Regions from separate parts of the Paenarthrobacter sp. PAE-2 genome, predicted to be linked through region 2. Evidence: riboswitches for the same ligand, from Rfam matches in the RefSeq annotation. Region 2 holds a riboswitch; each other region holds the start of a gene.
What was found. A riboswitch is a leader RNA that binds a small molecule or an ion and turns the genes downstream of it on or off. The one in region 2 is predicted to bind thiamine pyrophosphate.
Positions count from the first base shown of each region.

Region 1: it holds a riboswitch for thiamine pyrophosphate, as region 2 does, so the genes downstream of both, thiD (bifunctional hydroxymethylpyrimidine kinase/phosphomethylpyrimidine kinase) here and thiC (phosphomethylpyrimidine synthase ThiC) in region 2, are expected to answer to the same signal.
Region 3: it holds a riboswitch for thiamine pyrophosphate, as region 2 does, so the genes downstream of both, thiO (glycine oxidase ThiO) here and thiC (phosphomethylpyrimidine synthase ThiC) in region 2, are expected to answer to the same signal.

Region 1 covers NZ_JAPDNV010000013.1:46,805-52,277, reverse strand. Annotated here, with positions in the region: gene OCL88_RS10450 (ribonuclease E/G) at 1-1,994, shown strand, start outside; TPP riboswitch at 2,146-2,244, shown strand; gene thiD (bifunctional hydroxymethylpyrimidine kinase/phosphomethylpyrimidine kinase) at 2,235-3,755, shown strand; gene rplU (50S ribosomal protein L21) at 4,099-4,407, shown strand; gene rpmA (50S ribosomal protein L27) at 4,466-4,729, shown strand; gene obgE (GTPase ObgE) at 4,863-5,473, shown strand, end outside.
Region 2 covers NZ_JAPDNV010000014.1:16,866-22,338, forward strand. Annotated here, with positions in the region: gene OCL88_RS10835 (VOC family protein) at 1-867, opposite strand, end outside; gene OCL88_RS10840 (amidohydrolase family protein) at 945-2,027, opposite strand; TPP riboswitch at 2,112-2,220, shown strand; gene thiC (phosphomethylpyrimidine synthase ThiC) at 2,215-4,047, shown strand; gene OCL88_RS10850 (alpha/beta fold hydrolase) at 4,034-4,756, opposite strand; gene ffh (signal recognition particle protein) at 4,876-5,473, opposite strand, start outside.
Region 3 covers NZ_JAPDNV010000010.1:114,662-120,134, forward strand. Annotated here, with positions in the region: gene OCL88_RS08875 (thiazole synthase) at 1-791, opposite strand, end outside; gene thiS (sulfur carrier protein ThiS) at 794-1,030, opposite strand; gene thiO (glycine oxidase ThiO) at 1,027-2,286, opposite strand; TPP riboswitch at 2,279-2,396, opposite strand; gene thiE (thiamine phosphate synthase) at 2,424-3,086, shown strand; gene OCL88_RS08895 (ferritin-like domain-containing protein) at 3,083-3,748, opposite strand; gene OCL88_RS08900 (RNB domain-containing ribonuclease) at 3,790-5,247, shown strand.

The DNA of each region.
Region 1 (5,473 bases), on a different contig from region 2:
CCGGCGAGGTGAACTGGGACGCGGTGAACCTTGAGGGCCAACCGCGCCGGATCGAGAACGCGCTCAAGTCCGGAGACTCCGTCCTGGTGCAGGTCACCAAGGACCCCGTGGGTCACAAGGGTGCGCGCCTGACCAGCCAGATCTCCCTGCCTGGCCGCTACCTCGTCTATGTCCCGGGCGGTTCCATGACCGGAATCTCCCGGAAACTGCCCGACGTCGAACGGAACCGCCTCAAGCGGATCCTGAAGGACCGTTTGCCGGAGAACGCCGGCGTGATTGTCCGCACGGCCGCCGAAGGCGCGTCGGAAGAGGAACTGACCCACGACATCAACCGCCTCCGGGCGCAGTGGGAAGGCATCGAGAGCCAAGCATCCTCAACCAAGGTCCTTGCCCCGGAACTGCTGTACGGCGAACCGGACCTCACCATCAAGGTGGTTCGGGACGTCTTCAACGAGGACTTCTCCAAGCTGATTGTTTCCGGCGACGAAGCCTGGGACACCATTGAGGCCTACGTTACGTACGTTGCGCCTGACCTGGTGGGTCGCTTGGAAAAGTGGACCAAGGACCAGGACATCTTTGCTGCCTGGCGCATTGACGAACAAATCCACAAGGCTCTGGAACGCAAGGTCTTCCTGCCGTCCGGCGGCTCTTTGGTGATCGACCGTACCGAGGCCATGACTGTCGTGGACGTCAACACCGGCAAGTTCACCGGCAGCGGCGGCAACTTGGAAGAGACCGTCACCAAGAACAATCTGGAAGCGGCCGAAGAGGTAGTTCGCCAGCTCCGCCTCCGTGACATCGGCGGCATCATCGTCATCGACTTCATCGATATGGTCCTGGAGTCCAACAGGGACTTGGTGCTGCGCCGGCTGGTGGAGTGCCTTGGCCGCGACCGCACCAAGCACCAGGTGGCGGAGGTGACGTCCCTGGGCCTCGTCCAGATGACGCGCAAGCGCATGGGCACAGGCTTGCTGGAGGTCTTCGGTGAGCAATGCGAGCACTGTGCCGGCCGCGGCGTGGTGACGCACGACGAGCCCGTGGAGCACCGCCGCGCGAATGTGGTGGCTGCCGAGCAGCACCGGTCCCACACCGAAGCACAGCAGCCGTCCCAGCGCAGTGAGCGTAAGCGTCGCCGCGGCAAGGGGGGCAACCAGGCACCGGAAGCTACGACGCCGGTCCAGCCGGCCGCTGCCCCGACGGCACCCGCTCCGGCTGAGTCCGTGGATCCCGCCCAGAAAGCCAAGGCAGAGGCTACCCGGGCCGCATTGGCGACGATCGCCGCTGCTGCGCACGCTGCACACCTGCACGATGACGAGGTGCACCGCGCCGAGGAAGCAGCCCGCGCCGCCGGTAAGGCGGAAGCAGGCCAGTCGGGTCCCGCCCAGGCGGATCCTGCCCGGAAGGCTCCTGCGCAGTCGGCTCCTGCCCAAGGGGATGCCGCCCAGGCCCCTGAGCAGGGCGGGCAGACGCAGGGCTCCACCCCGGCAGAAACTGCGGCCAGGGAGGGCCGTCCGGCTCCGGTACTGCGCTTCGGCGGAGAGGAAGTGGCTCTGCCTTTCGTGGAGCATCACGACGAACCTGCCAAGAAGCCTGCCATGAGCCTGGATCTGCTGGCTGAGGCCTTCTCGCACTTGGGTGGCACACCTGAGGTTGTCCCCGGGTCTGAGGTTGCCGGGTCTGGGCAGGACGCGCCCGGGAATGTTGAATCTGCTGAGGCTCCCGGGAGCGCCGACCCCTTGGCAGTCACGTCCGCTGGTACCGAACCCGTGGAGTCCCGGTCCGGCGCCCGTGGCCGGCGCGGCAGGCGGAACCGCAGCGCCAGCAGGGCCCAGGGCGCTGCCAACGAGACCAACGTTGAGCACCACGACGTTCGGGCCGCCACAGGTGGCGGGACCTCGCACGAAGCGAAGGCGCCGGCTGAGCCGGCAAAGAAGCCAACTGCAGCATCGGAGCCGATCATCCTGGGGGTGGGTGTTCCGGCGTCGGAGCTGTAAACAGGCACTGAAGACACAGGTGGAACGAAGGCCGCGCAGCGCATGCTGTGCGGCCTTCGTCGTGCAACGGGTCATCATCCGCCCGCTGGGGTCATATCCAGGCCGTTAGCCGCCGGGGTTCCCGGCGTGAGGGGCTTCCGGGCTAGGCTAGGACACTGACACGGGGTGCCGGGCATTGGGCCGGGCTGAGATCCAGACCCGTTGAACCTGTCCGGTTAGCACCGGCGAAGGGATGTCTCCATGACTTCAATGTCGTCTTCTGCTGTTTATCCGTTGCCAGCGGTCATCCGTACACATCCGAGGGTGTTGAGCATTGCTGGTTCGGACCCCTCCGGCGGGGCGGGGATCCAAGCGGACCTTAAAAGCATTGCTGCGCACGGCGGCTACGGTATGGCCGCCATCACCGCGCTGACGGCCCAGAACACGCGGGGCGTCAGCGGTGTGCATGTGCCGCCGGTGGAATTCCTCCGCCAGCAGTTGGAAACCGTCAGCAGCGACGTCGCTATCGACGCCGTGAAGATCGGGATGCTCGGTGATGCCGCCGTCATCAACGAGGTCCGGACCTGGCTTGCCAAGGTACGTCCCGCCGTCGTGGTCCTGGACCCGGTGATGGTGGCCACCAGCGGTGACCGGCTGCTGCGGGAATCAGCCGAGGCAGCGTTGCGTGACCTTCTGCCGATGGCGGACCTCATTACACCCAACCTTCCGGAACTGGCCATGCTGCTGGGGGAACCCGAAGCGGAGGACTGGCCTGCGGCGCTGGACCAGGGCAAACGGTTGGCCGGGGAGTGCGGCAATACGGTGCTGGTCAAGGGAGGCCACTTGCCGGGGGCGCAGTGTCCGGATGCGCTTATCAATACCAGCGGTTTGCTGCGTCAGGACGTGATCGAAGTCGGGGGCCCGCGCGTTCAGACACGGAACAGCCACGGCACCGGCTGCTCGTTGTCCTCGGCCCTGGCCACTGTCCAGGCAAGAACAGGAGATTGGGAGGCGTCCCTGCGCGAAGTCAAGCCCTGGTTGCGCGAGGCGCTGATGAGGGCTGACGACCTTGAAGTGGGCCAGGGGAGCGGTCCGATCCACCATTTCCACCACCTCGGGGAATCATCCCGGCCCGGAGCCTTCGCTGCTCTCCTGTGGAAGGAAGCCGCTGTGGAGCTGGAAGCCATCCACGGGCTTGCCTTCATACGGGACTTGGGGTCCGGGGAGTTGCCGGAGTCCGAGTTCAGCTACTACCTGGCACAGGACGCCCTTTACCTCAACGGGTATTCCAGGGTGCTTGCCCGGGCGGGTGCCCTCGCTCCGACGGAAGAAGAGCAGCTGTTCTGGGCCCGGGGTTCCCAACAGTGCCTGGACGTGGAATCCGAATTGCACCGGAATTGGCTGAGCGGCCGTGAAGCGACGACGCAGAGCGGCCCCGTCACCAAGGCCTATGTGGACCATCTGGTGGCGTCATCTGCTTCGGGAAGCTACGGCGTCCTGCTTGCTGCGGTCCTGCCCTGCTACTGGCTGTATGCGGAAGTGGGGCAGCAATTGCATGCCAACTTCGTCCAAGCCGGTTCCCCGGAGAACCATCCCTACGCGGATTGGCTGAGGACCTATGCAGACGAGGATTTTGCGGAGGCGACGAGGAAGGCGATTGCTCTCACGGATGCCGCAGCAGCTGCGGCATCCGGCCGTGAACGGGCTGCCATGAAGGAAGCCTTCGTCCAGTCATGCCGCTACGAGACCGCGTTCTTTGATGCGCCAAGACTGCATTCGTAACCCGGACTCCGCGCGTCGGATGGGAAATCAACGGCAAGGCCACGTAGAGGCTGTAAGCTGTATGGGCACGGTGCCGGGAACGTCCGTTCCTACTGGTGACAAGCGTCACGTGGTGGCTTCCGGACCCGGCCTCATTTGCAGCTGAAGGTCAAACTAGCGTAATCTTGATCTTCGGTGCTTACGCCAACACTTGGGTTATGCCCCTTGGAATTGTTCATGGGATGACTCGCGGGCTTCGATCTGAAGTCCACGGCGTTGAGGCACAGCGTGAACCAGGCCTGATTCCGGTTCGGGGTTCCGCACGCAAATTTAGTAAGAAACGTCGAGAGAAGTGAGTACCCAAGTGGTGTACGCGATTGTCCGCGCAGGCGGCCGCCAAGAAAAGGTTTCCGTTGGAGACTACGTAACTCTGAACCGCGTCCCCGGTGGAGCCGGCAGCACGCTTGAGCTGCCCGCCTTGCTCCTGGTTGACGGCGACAAGGTCACCTCCGCTGCTGCGGACCTGGCCAAGGTGAAGGTCACGGCTGAGATCCTGGAAGACCTCCGCGGTCCCAAGATTGTCATCCAGAAGTTCAAGAACAAGACCGGCTACAAGAAGCGCCAGGGTCACCGTCAGGAACTGACCAAGATCAAGATCACGAGCATCGCGTAACGTCCGTTACGTAGTTCAGATTTCAGTTTCCCCAGAAATTTAGAGGCAGGCATTTCACATGGCACACAAAAAAGGCGCGAGCTCCACTCGCAACGGTCGTGACTCCAACGCACAGCGCCTCGGCGTCAAGCGTTTCGGTGGCCAGGTAGTTTCCGCAGGCGAAATCATCGTTCGCCAGCGTGGCACCCACTTCCACCCCGGTGCAGGCGTCGGTCGCGGTGGCGACGACACCCTGTTCGCCCTCGAAGCCGGTGCGGTTGAGTTCGGTACTCGCCGTGGCCGTCGCGTGGTGAACATCGTTGCTGCTGCTGCCGCAGAGTAACAACACTTTCTGAACCGGTGGAGCGGGCCAACAGGTCCGCTCCACTGTTCTTTTAACCGCATTACAATCGTTCAGGGCGCCAGGCGCACTGGGCAAGGCGTTCGCGCTGTTGACAGCAATAGAGGAGATTCACGTGGCGAGCTTTGTAGACCGGGTAGTCCTGCACGTATCAGGCGGTACCGGCGGCCATGGCTGTGTCTCCGTCAAGCGCGAGAAGTTCAAGCCGCTGGGCGGGCCCGACGGCGGCAACGGCGGCAATGGCGGCGACGTCATCCTCCGTGTCTCGAGCCAGACCACCACGCTCCTTGATTACCACCATGCCCCGCACCGCCACGCCACCAACGGCGGCCCTGGCATGGGTGATTGGCGTGACGGCAAGAACGGGGAAACACTGGTTCTTCCCGTTCCTGACGGCACGGTAGTCAAGACCAAGGACGGAAAGGTCCTTGCAGACCTGGTCGGAGAAGGCACCGAGTTCGTTGCGGCCGCCGGCGGCATCGGGGGACTGGGCAACGCAGCACTCTCCTCGCAAAAGCGCCGCGCTCCGGGGTTCGCCCTCCTGGGAATCGAGGGGGAATCCAGCGACATCGTCCTGGAGCTGAAGTCCATCGCCGACATCGCCCTGGTCGGTTTCCCTTCCGCCGGAAAATCAAGCCTGATTGCCGCGATGTCGGCAGCCCGGCCCAAGATTGCCGACTACCCCTTCACCACGTTGGTGCCTAACCTGGGCGTGGTACAGGCCGG
Region 2 (5,473 bases):
TACGGCAACCCGCAGCTGGTTGCGCCACGGATCCTCGAAGCGGAGCTCAAGGCCGGTGTGGTGGCTTTGCAGGCCGGCCACGCGGAGACGGTCGGCGAGCGCTGCGACGTCATCATTCGACGGGACTTCGATGAGCACTTCACCCAGGCCCAGAGTGTCCTTGCGCGGGCCCGCTCCCCTGCTGTTCCAGACGTTCATGGCCATGTGATGGTGGTACCCGCCTGCCGAGACGAACAGCGCCTGGCCATGCCACCCCGCGGTCTTTTCAAAGCCAAGGGTGTCAACGTAGAACTTTCGCGCTGTGGCAACATCGCCCACTTGGAGGTGGACGTGCCCGATCCCGGCCGAGGCCCCCTGCTGCCCCACGATGGCGGCCTCGCTCAGGTGTTGCTGGAGGTACGCCTGCGGAGGCAGCGCCACGTTGTCCATGACCACGTTCTTGCCGTCCCATTGCCAGACGTTCCTCGGCTTGTCGTAGTACAACTCGATGCCGTTGCCTTCGGGGTCGGTGAAGTAGAAGGCTTCGCTCACCAAGTGGTCGGCACTGCCAACGAACGCGCGGGGTTCGTACTGCGCGGCCGTGGCAATGGTGGCGGCGAGGGACGCTTGGTCCTCGAACAGGACTGCCGTGTGGAACAGCCCCGCTTCCCCGCGCCCGGGCAGCTGCAAGCCCGCTGCGGGAGCCAGGTGGACCACCGGCTTCCCCAGGCGGCCCAGGTACAGGCCGCCGTCCTGCTCCGCTATGACCTGCAGGCCGAGGGCGCGCTGGTAATAGTCGCTCATCACCTTCATGTCGCCGACCCTGAGCATGACCGTGCCCATGGTGAGTTCGGCTGGCAGGAGGTCCTGGCTGGATGGCGTGGTCATGTGATGCTCCCGGTAGTTCGGCGGCCGCCTTTCGGCACGTTCTACCTTACTAAATTACTTGAAGCTTCAATTTATTCCTAACGGACGATGGTGCCCCGCAGAACCACGTGGCTAAGTTCACGCACGGTAGTCAGGGCGCGGCGGGGATCCTCCCTGCAAAGCACGACGTCGGCACTCGCTCCTTCGCTGACGCCCTCGGCTCCCAGCCACCTCCGGGCGCCCCACGCAGCAGCCTCGAGGACCGCTGAAGGCGGCAGGCCGGCGTCGTGCAGTTCCTGCATCTCGTCGGCTATGCGGCCATGCTTGATGACGCTCCCGGCATCAGTGCCGGCATAGATGGAAACACCGGCTTCATAGGCTTCGAGGACCCGTTCGCGCCGGCGCTCCCACAATGCGGTCATGTGCTGCGCGTAGTCGGGAAACTTGGGCCCGGCCTGGGCCGCGATATCGGGGAACGTGGCAATGTTGACCAAGGTGGGAACGATCGGGACACCCTGTTCCACAAGCCGCGGGATGTGCCGCGGCAGGAGCCCGGTGGCATGCTCGATGCAGTCAATGCCGGCATCGAGCACGTCATCCAAGGTTTCTTCCGCGAAGCAATGCGCTGTTACCCGTGCGCCCTCGTCGTGGGCTGCAGCGATGGCATCCTTGACCACCGCCGCCGGAAAAGAAGGTGCCAGGTCTCCGACGCCGCGGTCGATCCAGTCGCCAACCAGCTTGACCCAACCGTCGCCGTCGCGCGCTTCCTTTCGTACGGTTTCCACCAGCTGTTCCGGCTCCACTTCGTGGCCGAGGCCACGCAGGTAGCGCCGGCTCCTCGCAATGTGCCGCCCCGCCCGGATCAGCCTGGGCAGGTCCGTACGCTGCTGGACCCACCTCGTATTGGCCGGGGAGCCGGCATCCCGGACCAGCAACGTCCCGGCGGACAAATCGGTACGGGCCTGCTCCAGGGTAGTGGCCTCATCCACCGCCCCACCGGCTCCCAGGCCGATGTGGCAATGTGCATCAACGAATCCGGGCAGGACCCAGCCCTCCAGCACGGTATCCGGGGCCGTTTCGGGACGGCTGAAGGTCAGGCGGCCGTCCACGGACCACAGGCCCCGGCGTTCCTCATGCGCGGAAACCAGCACCGGACCGCTGAATTCAATGATGTTCGGCATGGCAGAAGCTTAGTGCCGGCGGCCTCAGTCCGGATCCGGACCGCATATGACTGGGAGCACCCGCCGCAGCTGTGGTAGCTTCGTCCCTGACCACACGGGAGCCCCTGCAGGGGCTGAGAAAAGGACTGAAGCAGTCTGCGACCGTTGAACCTGTCCGGGTAATGCCGGCGAAGGAAGTGAGTAATCCTTGAGCACCACAGAAACACAGCACAGCCCTGCCCAAAACCTGACTGCTGCCGGTGGGGACGCCGTCACGCAGTCGCTGAAATCCCACTCGCTTGCCTGGGTGGAGGACCCTGGCCACGGCATCCGCGTCCCGGTGACCGAGATTGCCTTGGAGCCCTCCCCCAACGGGAAGGCCAACGATCCCCTGAGGGTGTACCGCACGGCAGGGCCGGGCAGCGATCCCGTCGTCGGGCTTGAACCCTTCAGGGCGGCATGGATCCAGGCGCGCGGCGATACGGAAAGCTACACGGGCCGGGAACGCAACCTGCTCGACGACGGCAAGTCAGCCGTGCGCCGCGGTGCGGCTTCAGCGGAATGGAAGGGCGCGCAGCCCGTGCCCCGCCGCGCCGTCGACGGCAAAAGGGTCACCCAGATGCACTATGCCCGGCAGGGCGTGGTCACCCCGGAGATGCGCTTTGTGGCCTTGCGGGAGAACTGCGACGTTGAACTGGTCCGCAGCGAGGTGGCCGCCGGCCGCGCCATCATCCCCAGCAACATCAACCACCCCGAGTCCGAGCCCATGATCATCGGCAAGGCATTCCTGGTGAAGATCAACGCCAACATCGGGAACTCAGCCGTGACGAGCTCGATCGCCGAGGAAGTGGACAAGCTGCAGTGGGCCACCCAGTGGGGAGCGGACACCGTCATGGACCTCTCCACAGGAGATGACATCCACACCACCCGTGAATGGATCATCCGGAACTCCCCCGTTCCCATCGGCACCGTCCCCATCTACCAGGCCCTGGAGAAGGTCAACGGCGAGGCGAACAAGCTGACGTGGGAAATATTCCGGGACACCGTGATCGAACAATGCGAACAGGGTGTGGACTATATGACCATCCACGCCGGCGTCCTGCTCCGGTACGTGCCGCTGACAGCCAACCGGGTGACCGGAATTGTTTCCCGCGGCGGCTCCATCATGGCCGGCTGGTGCCTTGCCCACCACCAGGAAAACTTCCTCTACACGCATTTCGACGAACTGTGCGAAATCTTCGCCAAGTATGACGTTGCCTTCTCTCTCGGAGATGGACTGCGGCCCGGCGCCACCGCGGACGCCAATGATGCCGCACAGTTCGCGGAACTGGATACCTTGGCGGAGCTGACGGAGCGGGCCTGGGAGTACGACGTCCAGGTCATGGTCGAAGGCCCGGGCCACATTCCGTTCCATTTGGTGCGGGAGAACGTGGAAAGGCAACAGCGGTTGTGCAAGGGCGCGCCGTTCTACACCCTGGGCCCGTTGGTGACTGACGTCGCGCCAGGCTACGACCACATCACCTCGGCCATCGGTGCTACGGAAATCGCCAGGTACGGCACAGCGATGCTTTGCTACGTGACCCCCAAGGAACATCTGGGGCTGCCGAACAAGGACGACGTCAAAACCGGAGTCATCACGTACAAGATTGCAGCCCACGCCGCAGACCTGGCCAAGGGCCACCCCGGCGCGCACGAACGCGACGACGCGCTGTCCAAAGCGCGGTTCGAGTTCAGGTGGAGGGACCAGTTCGCGCTCTCACTGGACCCGGTGACAGCGGAGTCCTTCCACGATGAGACGCTTCCCGCTGAACCCGCCAAGACCGCGCACTTCTGTTCCATGTGCGGGCCGAAGTTCTGCTCCATGCGCATCAGCCAGGACATCCGCGATGAATACGGTTCCGCCGAGGCCCAGGCGGCCATAGCGGAGATGTACAACGGAATGCGCGAAAAGAGCGAGGAGTTCCTGGCAACCGGAGGCAAGGTCTACCTGCCCGAACTCCAGATGCCGGCCCGCGGTGAACAGCGGCTCACGACGCCCTGACCGACATACCCCGCCCGACGTCGGCAATGAAGGACCGGATGAACCGGTCGCCGTCCGCGGAGTCCTGGGGACGGTGCCCTCCTGCAGCTACGCGGTGGAGGGCACCGGTATCCCTCAAATACCCGGCAATTTCCTCGTACAACGGCTCCCAGCCACCGGTCAGCACCAGCGTGGGAACACCGGGCACAATGTGCAGGGGCACTTCCCACGGCGGGGCCTGCAACCTCAAACGCCGGGCTGAGCGCCGCGCTTCCGGTGTCTGCAGGCCGCCCGCCTCCGCAGCGTAGGCCCGCCGGAAATACTCACGCTCATAGTCGGCGTCGCCGAGTTGGCTACGGACATCGAACAAGGGCTGCATCAGGGCGCGGTGCGACGCCGTAGCGGGAAGTTCGGCCGTCAAGGACAAGCACGCCGGTTCCACCAAGGACAACGAAAACACCAGGTCCGGGCGCTCCACCGCGGCAAGCATGGCGGAAATGGCACCCTGTTCGTGGGCAACCACGTGTCCCCCGCCCGAGTCGGCCAGCGCGTCAACAAGGATGGCCACATCCGCGGAAATGTCCGACTCAAGGGGCTCGGCCACGGGATCGAAACCGTGCCGCCTCAGAAAGAGGCAGTCATACCGCAGGGCAAGGCCATGCTGTTTTGGCCAGGCCGCAGCGCCGAAACTGCCCAGGCCGTGGACAAAAACTACGCGCTGTTTGTGCATTGGACCAGCCTATGCGAGGGCTGCGACATCACGGGAGGACGACGGCGCATGCCGGGCTGACCGGAGGCCTGGGCATCCTTGGTGGGGCCTCACTTCCCTGGGCTCTATTTGCCTGGGCTTTATTTACCCAGGAACTTGTCGAAGCCCTTGGGCAGGTTCAACGAGGACGGATCGAAGTCAGCGGCGCCCTGGCCGAACGCTGCACCCTTGGGAGCAGCCGCGGCAGCTGCGCGCTTGGCCTCTGCCTCGCGCAACTCCTGCGCAGCCTTGGCGGGGTTGCCCGAACGCGCCTTCTTCTTGGGGGCGTTCTTGCCTCCCTTGCGGCCGCCGCCGGGTCCACCCAGGCCGGGCATTCCCGGCATACCGGGCATACCGCCGCCCTGCGCCATCTTCTTCATCATCTTCTGAGCCTGGGCGAACCGCTCCAGCAGGCCGTTGACCTCGGAGACGTGGACGCCGGAGCCTTTGGCGATACGGGCACGGCGGGAACCGTTGATGATCTTGGGAGCCACACGCTCATGCGGGGTCATGGACCGGACAATCGCCTCAACGCGGTCAATTTCCCGTTCGTCGAAGTTCTCCAGCTGCTGCCGGATGTTTTGCGCACCCGGCATCATCATGAGCATCTTCTTCATGGAGCCCATGTTGCGGATCTGCTGCATCTGGGCCAGGAAGTCGTCCAGCGTGAAGTCCTCCTGGTCGGCGAACTTCTTCGCC
Region 3 (5,473 bases), on a different contig from region 2:
AACTCTGCCCGGCCCTCCATCGCCGATGATGCCAGTGCGTGTTCCCTCCGTGGAATGCGGCCTGCCAGCCTGGCCAGCCTGCCTGCCTTGACGGCGTGCATGAATGCGGCACCCATCTGGACGGGGTTCTGGGCACGCGTCACCGCTGTGGCCAGGAGGACAGCGTCGCAACCGAGTTCCATGGCCAGTGCCGCATCGGAAGCAGTTCCGATGCCCGCATCCAGGACAACAGGCACGGAGGCACGGGACACAATAACTTCAATGTTGTGCGGGTTAAGGATGCCCAGGCCGGTTCCGATCGGTGCTCCGAGGGGCATGACCGCAGTTGCCCCGAGGTTTTCCAGTCGCAGTGCCAACACGGGGTCGTCATTGGTGTACGCGAAGACTTTGAAACCCCGATTGACCAGTTGTTCAGTGGCGTCGACGAGTTCAACCGCGTCCGGCAACAGCGTGTGTTCGTCCGCGATGACTTCCAGCTTCACCCAATCGGTCTCCAGTGCCTCGCGGGCCAGCTCAGCGGTGAGGACAGCGTCCTTGGCAGTGAAACAACCTGCCGTGTTGGGCAGCACCCGGATGTTGTTGTCCACCAGCAGTTGGAACAGCGAGCCCGTCTCGGCCGGCGAGTAGCGGCGCATGGCCACCGTGGTGAGCTCCGTACCGGAAGCAACCAGGGCCGCCCCCAAACCGTCCAGGCTCGGGGCACCACCGGTGCCCATAATGAGCCGCGAACTGAAGGCGACACCGTCGATTTCCAGCGTGTCAGTAGTGGTTTCGGTGTTGAGGATAGTCATGGTCAGCCTCCCTGGACTGCGGTAACGAGTTCGAGTTCATCGCCGTCGGCGAGGTTCGTTGCTGCCCACTGGCTACGCGGGACCACCTCCGCATTGCGCGCGACGGCGACACCCAGCTTGCCGCCGTCGGCCGCCTGTCCGCTCGGGTCGAGGATGCGGCCCGTAACGGACGTGACCAGGGTGCTGACGGATGCGCCATCGGCCACGGTGTGCCGGGCGCCATTGAGTGTGATGTTCATGCTGTTTCCTTGGTGGAAGCGATGGATGGTGTTGGAATGCCGCGCCCGGCGAGGGCGCCTTGCGGAGAAAAACGATCCGGACGGAACCGGACCCACCGGTCATCCGCGGAACCGTCGAGCAAGCCGGCCACGATCTGTGCGGCTATGGGGGTCAGGAGTACGCCGTGGCGGAAGAAACCCGTGGCTATGATCAGGCCCCGGACGGCGCCGTCCGGCGCACCCACCCGCCCCAGGAGCGGGGCGTTGTCCGGTGTTCCCGGCCGTGCCCGGGCTGTCACTTCGATGAGTTCCAGCTCACCGACTGCGGGGACCAGGACCTGGGCGTCCCGAAGCAGCTGGTACACGCCGCCGGCAGACACCGCATTCGATCCCGTCGAAAGCCCGTCCTCGCGTTGGGTTGCCCCGATCACCACGGTCCCGTCCTCGCGGGGCACGATGTACACCGGCACTCCCCGCACCATTCCGCGGACTGTGGAGGTCAGCAACGGCCGCAGGTCCTTCGGTACCCGGAGCCTGAGGATGTCTCCGTAAACCGGCCTGAGCGGCAGGTGCAGGTCCTCAGGAAGTCCGCCGGTCGCCGCAGCCGCCAAGCCATTGGCCAGCACGGTTTCCCTTGCCGCTACCACTTGGCCGGTGGAGAGTTCAGCGCCTACAACGCGGTCACCCTCCCACAGCAGCCGCCGGGCCGCCGCTGCCAGCTGGAACCCGCTGCTTGCGCCCGGGACCCATGTGGCATCCGACGGGGTGTGCGCGGCCAATCCGGCGAGTATGCACTCCGCCAGCCGGCGGGGGTCCACTTGGTGGTCGGCCGGGATATCGAAAGCGCATGAGATTCCGGGGCTGAGCAGCGGCTCGCGCTGCCGCGCGTCCCGCAGCATCAACGGCTCCACTGTGAGCCCCGCCGCCTGTTGCACGGAGCGCAGATCGGCGAGCGCCCGTCGATCGGCGGCATCGGCACCCACCGCGAGCGTCGACGTCGTGCTGTAGCCGGTGGTGACGCCGGTACCGGACAATCCGGACACGAACGTTGGCCACAATCTGGACGATTCGAGCATCAGTTCCAGGAGATCTTCTTCCTGGTAGTGGAGTTCGCTCACGGGGGCCAGCATCCCGGCCGCTGCAAAGGTTGCTCCACTGGCGGGGCGCGGATCGATGAGGGCCACGGAACGGCCTGTGGCCCGGATCCGGTATGCGATGCCCAGGCCGACTACGCCTGCGCCGATGACGGCAACGTCTGCTTGGATGGCTTCTGCCATTGGTTTCCTTCCCTACGCCGGTATTAGCCGGATCAGGTCAAGCGGTCGGCTCTGAAGCCCTCTCAGCCGGACGGTCATATGACGCTGTCACGGCTCCCGCAGTACGTGCCCAGTTTAGAGGAACTACTCTGGTTTCCATGACCCAGCCTGATCTCCTCACCGACGCCCGCCTCTACCTCTGCACCGATGCCCGCCGGCGGCAAGGCGATTTCGAAGACTTTGTGGACGCCGCGTTCGAAGGCGGCGTGGACATCATCCAGCTCCGTGACAAGACCCTTGAGGCCGCCGAGGAACTGGAGTTGCTCGAGGTCCTGAACAAAGTTGCCGCCCGGCATTCCAAGCTCTGGGCGGTCAACGACCGGGCTGATATCGCCCGTGTTTCCGGGGCTCCCGTGTTCCACGTGGGCCAAAAGGACCTCCCGCTGCCCGTGGCCCGGCAGCTGCTCGGGGACACCACCGCCATAGGTCTCTCCACGCATGGGCCTGATCAGGTGGACGCGGCCATTGCGGCTTCGTCGGGCAGTGCAGGACTGGACTACTTCTGCGTCGGTCCCCTCTGGGCCACACCCACCAAACCGGGCCGGACGCCAGTGGGCCTGGGCTTGGTCACATATGCCGCCGAAGCTGTGGAACGCGCAGGATCCGCCCTTCCCTGGTTTGCCATTGGCGGGATCGATCTTTCTAATGTGGAGCAGGTGGTTGCGGCAGGAGCCAGCCGCGTCGTCGTAGTCCGCGCCATCACCGACGCAGAAGACCCGACGGCGGCGGCCAAAGCGCTGCTCGAAGCCCTGGACGCCTAGGCAGTCAGTCCGAGGCCCGTCATCCGGCGCCCGTGGTGATCGGCGAGTTCCGCCGTCAACCGGCGTACCTCCGCCTTGGCCTGTCCGTCATGAAGTACGGCACGCAGGTCCGGGTGCTCCAACGCCACCCGTTGCACCTGGGTGAGGGCCTCGCCGACCAGCCTTCGGCCCCATAGGGCAAGGCGCGAAGCCAACCTGGGATCGTCCCTCAGGGCCCGCATGAGGAGGATGCGCAACGCCTCGGTGGCTTGGTCCGCAGAAGCGACTTTCCGGACGAATTGCTGTGTCCCGGCATCCAGGAAGGCGGACACCGTCCTGTAGAAGTCCGAGGACACCGTGTCGATGATGTACGCCTTCAGAACAGACTCGTACCAGTCCCCTGGCGGGGTGCGTTCGTGGAAGTGATCGAATGACGGCTGGAAGCGAAGCATGGCGTCCTCGGGGTCCCGCCCCATCTCGGTAAGCCGGCCGCTGATCAACGCATAGTTGCCGAATGCACCGACCGCGATCTTGGCAAAGGTAGCCCGGTCCCGGAGGGTAGGGGCGAAGCGGGAGTCCGCGGACAACCGCCCGAACGCTGACAATTCGCCATAGGCCATGGCTCCCAGCAGCTCTGCCGGGAGAACGTCCGCGGGAATTCCGCCAAGAGTGGACGTGCCCATGGTCCAAGACTATCCGCCGTTTTCGGGCTAGTCTGACTTTCGTGTCACATCATCGGATAGCGCCCAACGTCGACGATTCTTCCGACCGGCTCGCTGCCTCCCTGGCTGCCTTGAGGAGCGAGCTGGAACTACCCGGCGACTACCCTGCCGACGCCGAGCATGAAGCGCGCCAGGCGGTTCAAAACCTGCAGTTGCCGCCCCGTAGCCTGCTGGACGTGCCGTTCGTGACCATAGACCCCGCGACTTCCACCGATCTGGACCAAGCGCTGTTCATTCAGCGGAACGATGCCGGTTACAAGGTCCTGTACGCAATTGCCGACGTGCCGTCCTTCGTGGCCCCCGGCGGAGCCTTGGACGCCGAAACGCGGCGGCGCGGACAAACGTTCTACGCACCGGACGGAAGGGTCCCGCTGCATCCGGACGTCATCAGCGAGCATGCCGGGAGCCTCCTGGCAGAGCAGGAATGCAGCGCCTTCGTGTGGGACTTCGACCTCGACCACAACGCGGAAGTGGTCTCCATGTCCGTGGAGCGGGCCACCGTTCGCAGCCGTGCAAAGCTCAGCTACAAGGGTGCACAGAAGCAGATCGATGCGGGAACCGCCCCCGAGGTCCTCATGCTCCTGAAGGAAGTGGGCCTGAAGCGGGTCAAACTCGAGCGCAAACGCGGCGGGGCGAGCCTGAACATGCCCGAACAGGAGATCGTCCAGGTCACCGACGGCGACTACCGGATCGTGGCTGCTCCCTCGCTGCCGATCGAGGACTGGAACGCCCAGATGTCCCTGATGACCGGAATGGCTGCGGCCCAATTGATGCTCGACGGCAAGGTGGGCATCCTGCGGACCATGCCGGCCCCTGATGAGCGCTCCTTACTGCACTTCAAGCGCCAAACCCAGGCCCTCGGAAAACCGTGGGACGGCGACATCAGCTACGGCGAGTACCTCCGGACCCTCGATGGTTCGGATCCGAAGCAATTGGCCATCCTCCACTCCGCCGGCATGCTGTTCCGGGGCGCGGGCTACACCCCGTTCGACGGTGAGGTACCGGAGAACGTCGTCCAGTCCGCCATCGGGGCCCCGTACGCGCACACCACTGCTCCACTCCGCAGGCTCATTGACCGTTTTGTCCTGGTGATCTGCGAAGCCCTCAGCAACGGCCGGGAGATCCCCGCCTGGGCACGGGAAGCGCTGCCTGACCTGCCCGGGATCATGGCTGCTTCCGACTCATTGGCAGGCCGCTTGGAGCGAATGGCCCTGGACACCGTGGAAGCCGCGCTCGCGGCAAACCACGTAGGTCAGGTATTCGACGCCGTGGTGATTTCCGGGTCCAAGCCGTCCAACGGGAACGGCAACGGCAATGGCCCCTACGGCACCGTGCAGATCGCCGAACCTGCCGTCACTGCCCGATGCGATGGTGAGCTGGTGTCCGGAACCCAGGTGCGCGTGCGCCTGGTGAAGGCCGACATCACCGGCCGGGTGATCAGGTTCGAACTGGCCGAATGACACCTAGTGGGCCAGGGAATCCGCGGTGTCGGGCCGCTAGGGCCTCAGGGATTTCGGCCGCAACGGGGTTTTTGTGCGGCACAGGATAGACTGGGACAGTAGTAATGGATGCCCGGTCGTTGATTCAGTTAATTTTTGAACTCAACAAGCCCGCCCCTACGCGATCTTGAGATGTGCCCGCTGGTCCCCAGTGCCAGTACTTAGATAGCCCGCGATCGGCTTCCAC